3 regions of the Pseudarthrobacter sp. B907 genome follow, and region 1 is predicted to be linked to each of the others. Evidence: predicted binding sites of a transcription regulator. Region 1 holds the regulator's gene; each other region holds the start of a gene.

Region 1 (3,270 bases):
CGCGGCCGATTCGGCGCTGAGCCCATAGTCGTCGGCACGCACCCCGGTGATGTATCCGGTGTCCGTGCCGGCGGCCAGCAGCGGGTACATGGAGTACGTGGGAGGAAAGCCGAGCGCAGTGCGGCCCGGACCGCCGAAGGCCTGGAGGATCTGCTGGAGGACCTCGTTGGAGCCGTTCGCTGCCCAGATGTTGCCGGCGTCGAGGCCGTGGCCGAGGTACTCGGCGAGCCCTTCCCGCAGTTCGGTGAACTCGCGGTCCGGGTAGCGGTTCAGCCCGGCGGCGGCCTCCGTCACCGCTTCGGCGATGGCCGCACGGACGTCGGCCGGAACCCCGTGGGTGTTCTCGTTGACGTTCAGCAGGATGGGGACGTCCAGCTGGGGCGCGCCGTACGGGCGCAGCCCCCGCAGGTTCGTCCGGAGGGGCAGTCGGTTGAGGCGCTCTAGCTGGTCAGTCACCTGCCCAGTTTAAGTGAGACCCTGCCCGGCCCCGAAACTGTGACCGGCAATCCGGCCGCCGGCGCTACTTGGAGGGTACGTAGAGCTGCTGGCCGGGGATGACGCGGGCGGCGCCGAGGTTGTTGAGCTGGACGATGTCCGCGACGACGTCGCGGGGATCCCGTTCCGGAGCCACGGCCCCGGCGATGGCCCAAAGTGACTCCCCCGGCTGGACGGTGACGGTGACCGTAGGCGTGAGCGCCAGCTCCGACGCGGAGTCGGCAGCCTTGGCCGGCGCGTTGAGGAAACCGGCCAGCGAGAGGAGAAGGGCAGCCAGCAGGATCAGCGGCAGGCCAAAGAAGACGAAGCGGCCGCGGCGGGTCAGCCGCAGCGGCGCCTGCCCGGCGGGCACCGTCCGCCGGCTCCGGCCGGACTCCTGGCCGTCGAAGATGCCGTTCGGGCCGAAGGCCTCAAAGCCGGACCCCTCGAACGGGCCCTGAGCGGGAACGGAAACCAGCGAACCGGAAATAGCGCTTACTGCTGACATGAGCTGAGCCCTCCTGGACTTATCTGTGCCGCCCGGCGTACTCCACGTACCTGCCGCCAACCGGCCTAACCATCAAACGCGAACCTTGGAACGTAAACGTTGATCACCATGTTCGAACACAGAACCGAACCCCGAAGTGCTCCTCCGACGCCCTGCTTCGAATACATATTCGAACTTTGTAGTTCCTGTTTTAGCACTTATGAACGAACATTGTCGAGACTCGCTAGAACAAATGTTTGAAAAACTGTGCAGGCTGGCCTACTTTTGAACCAGCAGGACAACCAATTGCAGGACAACCACGGGTGGCGATCAACAGCAGTTGATCAACAGGGTCTGACATTTTTCAGGCCCGCTGGTCCCGGCGGCCACTGCGGCCGGGCGGAACGGAAAGGCGAGGCGAACATGGCAGCACAAGCCGCCGGCGGGAGGGCCGCCCAGCGGAACCCCCAGACCGGCCGGGCGCCGAAGGGCCTCACCGTCCGGCAAAAGAAGATCTTGGAGACCATCCAGCGGTCTGTGACGGACAACGGCTACCCGCCCTCGATGCGTGAAATCGGCGACACCGTCGGGCTCGCCAGCCTCTCCAGCGTCACCCACCAGCTCTCGCAGCTGGAAAAGCTCGGTTACCTGCGGCGGGACCCGAAGCGGCCCCGCGCCATGGAAGTCCTGTTGCCGCTGACGCTCGACGAGGGCGCCACCAAGGTGTCCGGTGTTGCGAAGTCCACCGGCCTGCGGGCCGTCGGCGGCCTCGCGGTCTCGGAGCTGGCCAGCGCCACGGACACAGCGATGGTGCCCTTTGTGGGCCGGATCGCGGCCGGCGGCCCGATCCTGGCCGACCAGGTGGTGGAGGACGTGATGCCGCTGCCGCGCCAGCTGGTGGGCCACGGCGAACTGTTTATGCTCCGGGTGGCCGGCGATTCGATGATCGACGCCGCCATTTGCGACGGCGACTGGGTGGTGGTCCGGCGCCAGAACGACGCCGTTAACGGCGACATCGTGGCCGCCCTGCTCGACGACGAGGCCACGGTCAAGACGTTCCGCCAGCGCGACGGCCACACCTGGCTGCTTCCGCAGAACACCCAGTACGAACCGATCCTGGGTGACCACGCCGTCATCATGGGCAAGGTCGTCTCCGTGCTGCGCTCCCTCTAGCACCCGCGTCGGCACGTCCGGCCGCCGACGCCGACGGCCCCGTCCGCCCGTTCCGGACGGGGCCTTCGCGTTGCCTGTCGGCCTAGGTGGCGGCCTGTTTGGCCGGCGCATCCCGGGCCAGGCGTGCAAGGGCGGCCAGGGCCACCGCAGGGTCGGTGGTGGGCCAGAACGGCGGCAGCGCGGCGCGCAGGAACCCGCCGTAGCGCTCAGTGGACAGCCGGGAATCCAGGACGGCCACCACGCCCTTGTCCGACGTCGAGCGGATCAGCCGGCCGGCGCCCTGGGCGAGCCGGATAGCCGCGTGGGTTGCAGAGACACTCATAAAACCGTTGCCGCCGGCCTGGGCCACGGCACGGGAGCGGGCCGTCATCAGCGGATCATCCGGCCGCGGGAACGGGATCCGGTCAATCACCACAAGGCGGCAGGAGTTACCGGGCACGTCGACGCCCTGCCAGAGCGACATGGTGCCAAAGAGGCAGGTGTCCGGCTCGTCCGCGAACTGCTTCACCAGTGCCGTCATGGTCGATTCCCCCTGGCAGAGGATGCTCATGCCGAGCCGCGGCCGCATCGCCTCGGCGGCTTCCTCGGCGGCGCGCCGGGAGGAGAAGAGGCACAGGGCCCCGCCGCCGGAGGCGCGGATCAGCTTTTCGAGCTCGTTGAGCGCTTCGGGCGACGTGCCGCGGCCGGGCTTGGGCAGGTGCTTCGCGACGTAGAGGATGCCCTGTTTGGGATATTCGAACGGGGACCCGACGTCGACGCCGGTCCAGCTGGGCGCGCCCGGGCCGACCAGGCCCAGGCCTCCGGCTGCCGGCTCGAAGGCCGAGCCGATGGCGAGGGTGGCCGAGGTCAGCACGACGGTGTGGTCGGCGAACAATCCCTCGCGCAGCCGCCCGGCGACGCTGAGCGGGGCGATGTTGATCAGCGCGGGCGCGGAGTCATCGGGCTGGGAGTAGCCCTGTTGCGGGTCGAAACTGCTGTTGCGGGAGAACCAGACCACCTCGCGGTTTTCCTTGGCGGCCAGGAGCCGTTCGCACAGTTCGAGGATCAGCATCAGGCGGGACCGGGCTAGCTGCCGGCCGCCGTCGGCGGTGTTGGCGCTGTCCCCCTTCGAATCCGAAAGCGCGGCGCGGCAGGCG
Region 2 (3,270 bases), on a different contig from region 1:
CGGGCCGCCGCCGAACTTGGTGATCAGCGCCTCGAGGACGGCGCGGTCCAGGCGGTCCAGGCCGCGCTTGTCCACTTCGTACATGTCCAGCGCAGCAGAGGCGGCCCGCGCGTCGATCTGGTCAACCCCGTGCACCAGCGCCCAGTCCCGGACGCGGCGCAGCAGCCGGTTGGCGATGCGGGGAGTGCCCCGGGACCGGCCGGCGATCTCGCTGAACCCGGCGGAGTTCACCTTCAGGTCCAGCAGCCCCGCCGAACGGCGCAGCACCAGCTCCAGCTCCTCGACGGAGTAGAACTCCAGGTGGCCGGTAAAACCGAACCGGTCCCGGAGCGGCCCTGGCAGCAGCCCGGCGCGGGTGGTGGCGCCCACGAGGGTGAATGGCGGCAGTTCCAGCGGAATCGCGGTGGCGCCGGCGCCCTTGCCGACGACGATGTCGACGCGGAAGTCCTCCATCGCCATGTAGAGCATTTCTTCGGCCGGGCGGGACATGCGGTGGATCTCGTCGAGGAAAAGGACTTCCCCTTCGGAGAGCGAGGACAGGATGGCGGCCAGGTCCCCGGCGTGCTGGATCGCCGGCCCGCTGCTGATCCGCAGCGGGGCGTTCATCTCGGCGGCGATGATCATGGACAGCGTGGTCTTGCCCAGGCCTGGCGGACCGGACAGCAGCACGTGGTCGGCGCTGCGCCCGCGCATCCGGGAGGCCTCCAGCACGAGCGAGAGCTGCTTGCGGACCCGGTGCTGGCCCACAAAATCGTGCAGGTTCTTGGGCCGGAGGGCGGCCTCGATGGCCCGTTCCTCCGGTTCCTCTCCCCCGGCGACGAGCGACGGCTCAGCCACGGGCACCTACACGGTTCCCGGCGCGGGCGCCGTCCTGGCCCAGCCAGCGCAGCGTGGCACGGAGGATTTCCGCGACGTTGCCGGCCTCGGCGAGGTCCGGCGATTCCGCCAGCGACTTGTCGATGCTGGAGGTCGCGTCCTTCTCGGACCAGCCGAGGCTGGTCATGGCGGCCACCACCTGGGGCTTCCACACGGCTTCGGCGGACCGGGCCGGGGCGCCGCCGTCGGAGTGGCCCGGGGTGCCGTGCGGCACCAGCTTCCCGGCCAGCTCCAGCACGATCCGGCCGGCGACCTTGGGACCGATGCCGGGGACCTTGGTGAAGGCCTTGCCGTCGCCGGAGTGCGCGGCAACCCGGATCGCTTCGGGGTCGTGGACGGCCAGCACGGCCAACGCCAGCCGCGGCCCCACGCCGCTGACGCTCAGCAGCACGTCGAAGACCTCGCGCTCGTCGTCGGTGGCGAAGCCGAAGAGGGTGAGCGAGTCCTCCCGGACGATCAGGGAGGTGAACAGTTTGCCCTCATCCCCGACGCGGAGACGGCTGAGGGTCTGCGGGGTGGCGTTGACACTCATGCCGGCGCCGTTCAGGTCGATCACCGCCGAGGACAGGCCGACGTGCGCTACGGTTCCGCGGAGAAAACTGATCAAGGCCTGGCTCCTGGTCTTACAGCTGGTTCAGGTCCAGCTGGGTCAAGCCGGCTGGCATGAATCTGCAAGCACCGGCTATCCGAACATATCTACGAATACCCTAGCAAGTGCCCGGACATTTAACGCGCCATTCAGCGTGCACGGCGCGCTTTGGCTTCGGCGTCGGCCCAGGCTCGCTGCGCGGGCGTGAGGGACTGGCTGCCCGGGCCGGTCGTGACTGCGCCGCTACCGGAGGTGCCGCTGCCTGACCGCCACGCGTGGGTGATCGCCAGCGCCAGGGCGTCGGCGGCGTCGGCCGGCCGCGGCGGGGCGTCTAGCCGGAGGATCTTGGTGACCAGCTTGGTGACGGCGTCCTTGTTGGAGGTCCCGCTGCCGGTCACGGCGGCCTTGACCTCCGAGGGCGTGTGCAGCGCCACCGGGATCCCCCGGCGCGCGGCGGCGGCGATCACCACGCCGGAGGCCTGGGCAACGCCCATTACCGTACTGACGTTGAGCTGGGAGAAAACACGTTCGACGGCGAGGACCTGCGGCTCGTACTGATCCAGCCACTGGTCGATGGAGGTGGCGATGACGAGCAGCCGCTGGTCCAGGCTTTCCTCCGGGGAGGTGCCGACGACGCCGAAGGCCACCATGGTGGCGCGGCGGTTCTTCTCGACGTCCACGACGCCGATCCCGCAGCGGGTGAGGCCCGGATCGACGCCGAGGACGCGAAGGGTCACTCGGCTTCCAGTGCGGCCTGCACTTCGTCGCTGAGGTCGGCGTTGCTGTACACGTTCTGGACGTCGTCGAGTTCTTCGAGGGCATCGACGAGCTTCATGAACTTCTTGGCGGCGTCGAGGTCCAGCGGCACCTGCATGGAGGGCACAAATTCGGCCTCGTCGGTGTCGTAGTCGATCCCGGCTTCCTTGAGCGCGTCCCGGATGGCCTGCAGGTCGGTCGGTTCGGAGTGGATCTCGAAGCTGTCGCCGTTGTCCTTGACTTCTTCGGCGCCGGCGTCGAGCACCGCCATCAGCACGTCGTCCTCGGTCAGGCCGTTCTTCGGCAGCGAGACAACACCCTTGCGGGAGAACAGGTAGCTGACCGAGCCGGGATCGGCGATGGTTCCGCCGTTGCGGGAAATGGCAAGCCGGACCTCGGAGGCGGCACGGTTCTTGTTGTCCGTGAGGCACTCGATCAGCAGCGCCGAACCCTGCGGGCCGCGGCATTCGTACATGATCTCGGTGTAATCCACGACCTCGCCGGTGAGGCCGGCGCCGCGCTTGATGGCGCGGTCGATGTTGTCAGCGGGAACCGAGGTCTTTTTGGCCTTGGTGACGGCAAGTTCCAGGCTCGGGTTGCCGGCGAGGTCGGGTCCGCCCATGCGCGCGGCAACTTCGATGTTCTTGATCAGCTTGGCGAACGACTTGGCCCGGCGGCTGTCCAGGATGGCCTTCTTGTGCTTGGTCGTCGCCCATTTGGAGTGGCCTGACATGCTTTACGCTTCTCCTCTGATCATTCGAATAAAGAGTTCATGCACGCGCTTCTCCCCCGTCACTTCCGGGTGGAAGGAGGTGGCCAGCAGCTTGCCGGAACGCACTGCAACAATTCTAGCCGTCCCGTCGAGGGATTCCGGGTGGCCGGCCTTGGACGGTTCCACCTGGGCCAGGACTTCGACGCCCGCGCCGACGCGTTCGACCCAGGGTCCGCGGATGAACACCGCGTGCACCGGGGCCACGGTGCCGTCCTCGGCGCTGAACTCCAGCCCCTTGAACTCCAGGTCTGTCTCGAACGACTCGCGCTGGCGGCCG
Region 3 (3,270 bases), on a different contig from region 1:
ATCTGCGGCTCCTGCGCCAGCGCGCGGAAGCAAACACAGAACTCTCCGAAGTGCTCGCGGCCCTGCTCTTCCTGGGCGAGAGGCTGCACGGCGCCGGACCGCAGCGCCTGGCGGCCGACGACCGGCTGCATGAGAACGCCGGACGGATCCTGGATTCCTTCCTGCAGCGCGTCCGCGCGGCCGTCTGAACCGCCACTGTCCCGTCGTCGGACCGGTGTCCGGCCGTCAGGCGGGTCGGCGGTGTCAGCCCGCCTTGACGACGGGCAGCTCGTCCCAGTGGGTGGTGTAACGCGGGGACAGCATGTCGCGCTTCATCGTCCAGTCCGGTCCGCCGCGGATTCCGGCGTGCCCCAGGCCGATGGAGCCCCGGCCGTATTTGCGGCTCACCTCCTCCAGCAGCGGGCCGATGCCGCGTTCCTCATGCGGGTTCTCAAAGGCAGCCAGTGGAGCCTGGCGGGCGGTCGGGCGCAGGTCCGTGACCATGATGCCCGCCCGCGCGTACTTCACGCCGTCGTCGATCCGGGGGAGCAGGGCGTAGGACGCCCGGGCCAGCAGCACCGGATCCGCGGTGGGCATCGGCAGCCTGACACAGGCCGAGGGATATGAGCTGTCGCGGGGGTTGTAGTGGGACGTCGCGGCGAAGGCGGTGAGGACCGCGGCCTGCAGCTCGTGCCTGGCGAGCCGGGCGCTGGCCTGCTGGGCGTAGATGCCGAGGACTTGGCGCATGCCGGCCGCGGTGCTGATGGGCGTGGCGAAGGACCGGCTGAAGATCAGCTGGTCGCGGCCGACGCGTTCCTCCTCGAGCGGGATGCAGGGGGTGCCCTGAAGTTCCAGGACGGTCCGCATCAGCACCACCGAGAAGCGGTCCCTGATTCTGATCGGGTCCGCGCGGGCGAGATCCAGCACGGTATGGATCCCCATCCCGTTGAGTCGTTTTGTCAGCCGCGTGGCGACACCCCAGAGTTCGATCACGGGCAGCCGGGCCATCAGGTGCTCCCGCCTGTCCGCGGGAACAGAATCCCAATGGCAGACGCCGTCGAAGTCCGGGTTGTGCTTGGCCCACTTGTTGGCCAGCTTCGCAAGGGTTTTGGTGCCGGCGATGCCGACGCAGACCGGGACGCCCACATTCCGGCGCACCGCCGTCTTCATGGCCTGGCCCAACCGAAGCAATTCCTCCGGGGTTCCCCGGACGCCAAGGAAGGCCTCGTCGATGCTGTACACCTCCAACCAGGCCGAATAGCGGCCCAGGAGTTCCATCACGCGGGCGCTGATGTCCCCGTAAAGCTCGTAGTTGCTTGACTTTGCCACCAGCCCCCACTCTTTGGCCCGCGGGGCGATCTTGAACCAGGGTTCCCCGAGGGGGATGCCGAGGGCCTTCGCTTCGGCCGAGCGGGTGACCGCGCAGCCGTCGTTGTTCGAGAGCACCACCACGGGCCTGCCCTCCAGGGAGGGATCGAAGGCGCGTTCGGCGCTGGCGTAGAAGCAGTTCACGTCCACGAGCGCGATGCTGCCTCGGCGGACGCGGGATTCAATCATTGGTCTCAGGCATGGTCTCAGACATGGTGCAGGCACCGGGTGGCGACACCCCAGATGACGAGGTCGGCGAGGGCGGGCACCCGGATGTCGGGGTAGCGCGGGTTGTCCGCCTGCAGGACCACCCCAGACGCTGTCAGGCGGAGGCGCTTGACGGTGAGTTCGCCGTCGAGGACGGCGACGACGACGCAGCCGTCGCGGGGCTCCAGTGCCCGGTTCACGATGAGTTCGTCGCCGTCGCTGATGCCGGCGCCCTCCATCGAGTCCCCGGACACCCGCACCACGTAGGTGCTGGTGATGTCCTTGATGAGGTGTTCGTTGAGGTCGATCCGGCCGTCAAAGTAGTCCTGGGCCGGCGACGGATAGCCGGCGGCGACCGGTACCGGCGAGATCAGCACCGACAAGAGGGAGGAGCCCGCATCTATCACGCGCGGCCCGATGATTACGCCCACAACACACCTTTATTCGAACATATCTTCGAATCTAAGTGTAGCCCCGAGGGGTGACAATGGACCCTCGGCGCCGTGGCTGGTGAAGGGCGGTGCCGGCTTGCTAGGGTCAACCCTTATTGTCCCGCGCGTGGGATTTCGCCTGAAGGGAAGCGCAATGAACGTCGACCACTATGACAGTTTCGCCCAGAGCTATTCGGCGGAGAACGAGTCCAGCCTCCTCAACGCGTACTACGAGCGGCCGGCGATGATTGCGCTCGCGGGCGACGTCGACGGGCGCCGGATCCTGGACGCGGGGTGCGGCGCCGGGCCTCTGTCCGCGGCATTGGGCGCGAAGGGCGCGATCATGACCGGCTTCGATTCCAGCCCTGCGATGCTGGAGTTGGCAAGACAGCGCTTGGGCGCGACCGCGGACCTGCACGTGGCCGACCTCAGCAAGCCGCTCCCTTTCGCCGATGGCTCCTTCGACGACGTCGTCGCGTCCCTGGTGCTGCACTACCTGGAGGACTGGACGTCGCCGCTTGCCGAACTGCGGCGCGTGCTGAAGCCGGGCGGCCGCCTGATCCTGTCCGTCAACCACCCCACGGTCAGTGTGGTCAACCACCCAACCGAGGACTACTTCGCCCTCCGGCAGTACTCGGAGGACTATGAGTTCGACGGCGAACCGGCGGTCCTGACCTTCTGGCACCGGCCGCTGCACGCGATGATCAACGCCTTCATATCGGCGGGCTACCGCGTGGCCACCGTGAGCGAACCGGAGCCGTCGCCCGATACTCCGCGCGAACTGCTTCCGCCGCGCATCCTTAGCGGGGAGAAGTCGGCGTTCCTGTCCTTCATCTTCTTCGTCCTCGAGGCCAACTAGGCCAGCACAAGAATCGCCCCGCACTACGGCTAGCCTGAGCAGATGAAGAAACTGGCTGTGGTGACAGGTGCCAGCCGCGGTCTTGGGCTGTCCCTGGTCAACGAGTTTTCGGCGTCCGGCTGGAGCGTCATAGCGATCGCGCGGACGCCTCAGCCCGAGAGCGCCCGCACGCACGCACGCGACGTGGTAACCGTCCACCATGATGTTCGATCAGCCGTTGCGACAGAACTTCTTGAGGCCCTAGACGGCCGCCCCGTCGACGTGCTGATCAATAACGCGGCGCAGGGAGCACCCCATGGCGACCTCGGGGCGATTCCCCCGGAAGGAATCTTGAACGCCGTTGACGTGAACGTTGCCGGTCCGCTGCGCCTGGTGCAGTTCCTGTTGCCGAACCTCTTGGCGGCCCCTGATTCGATCATTATCAAC

The links. The regulator LexA, encoded in region 1, represses DNA repair genes until DNA is damaged. The targets are predictions, from matches to a motif close to TCGAACANNTGTTCGA.
Region 2: the regulator LexA is predicted to act here: its motif matches at 1,563-1,578, upstream of ruvA (Holliday junction branch migration protein RuvA).
Region 3: the regulator LexA is predicted to act here: its motif matches at 1,999-2,014, upstream of ABLI39_RS01810 (LexA family protein).

What each region holds. Positions count from the first base shown of each region.
Region 1 is NZ_JBEEQE010000015.1:49,439-52,708, forward strand. Features, by position in the region: gene ABLI39_RS13165 (histidinol-phosphate transaminase) at 1-456, opposite strand, end outside; gene ABLI39_RS13170 (LysM peptidoglycan-binding domain-containing protein) at 521-982, opposite strand; gene lexA (transcriptional repressor LexA) at 1,385-2,134, shown strand; gene ABLI39_RS13180 (ATP-dependent DNA helicase) at 2,217-3,270, opposite strand, start outside.
Region 2 is NZ_JBEEQE010000013.1:80,494-83,763, forward strand. Features, by position in the region: gene ruvB (Holliday junction branch migration DNA helicase RuvB) at 1-837, opposite strand, end outside; gene ruvA (Holliday junction branch migration protein RuvA) at 830-1,483, opposite strand; gene ruvC (crossover junction endodeoxyribonuclease RuvC) at 1,615-2,202, opposite strand; gene ABLI39_RS12320 (YebC/PmpR family DNA-binding transcriptional regulator) at 2,199-2,954, opposite strand; gene pdxT (pyridoxal 5'-phosphate synthase glutaminase subunit PdxT) at 2,958-3,270, opposite strand, start outside.
Region 3 is NZ_JBEEQE010000002.1:50,312-53,581, reverse strand. Features, by position in the region: gene ABLI39_RS01820 (AfsR/SARP family transcriptional regulator) at 1-188, shown strand, start outside; gene ABLI39_RS01815 (Y-family DNA polymerase) at 244-1,536, opposite strand; gene ABLI39_RS01810 (LexA family protein) at 1,554-1,985, opposite strand; gene ABLI39_RS01805 (class I SAM-dependent methyltransferase) at 2,140-2,844, shown strand; gene ABLI39_RS01800 (SDR family NAD(P)-dependent oxidoreductase) at 2,887-3,270, shown strand, end outside.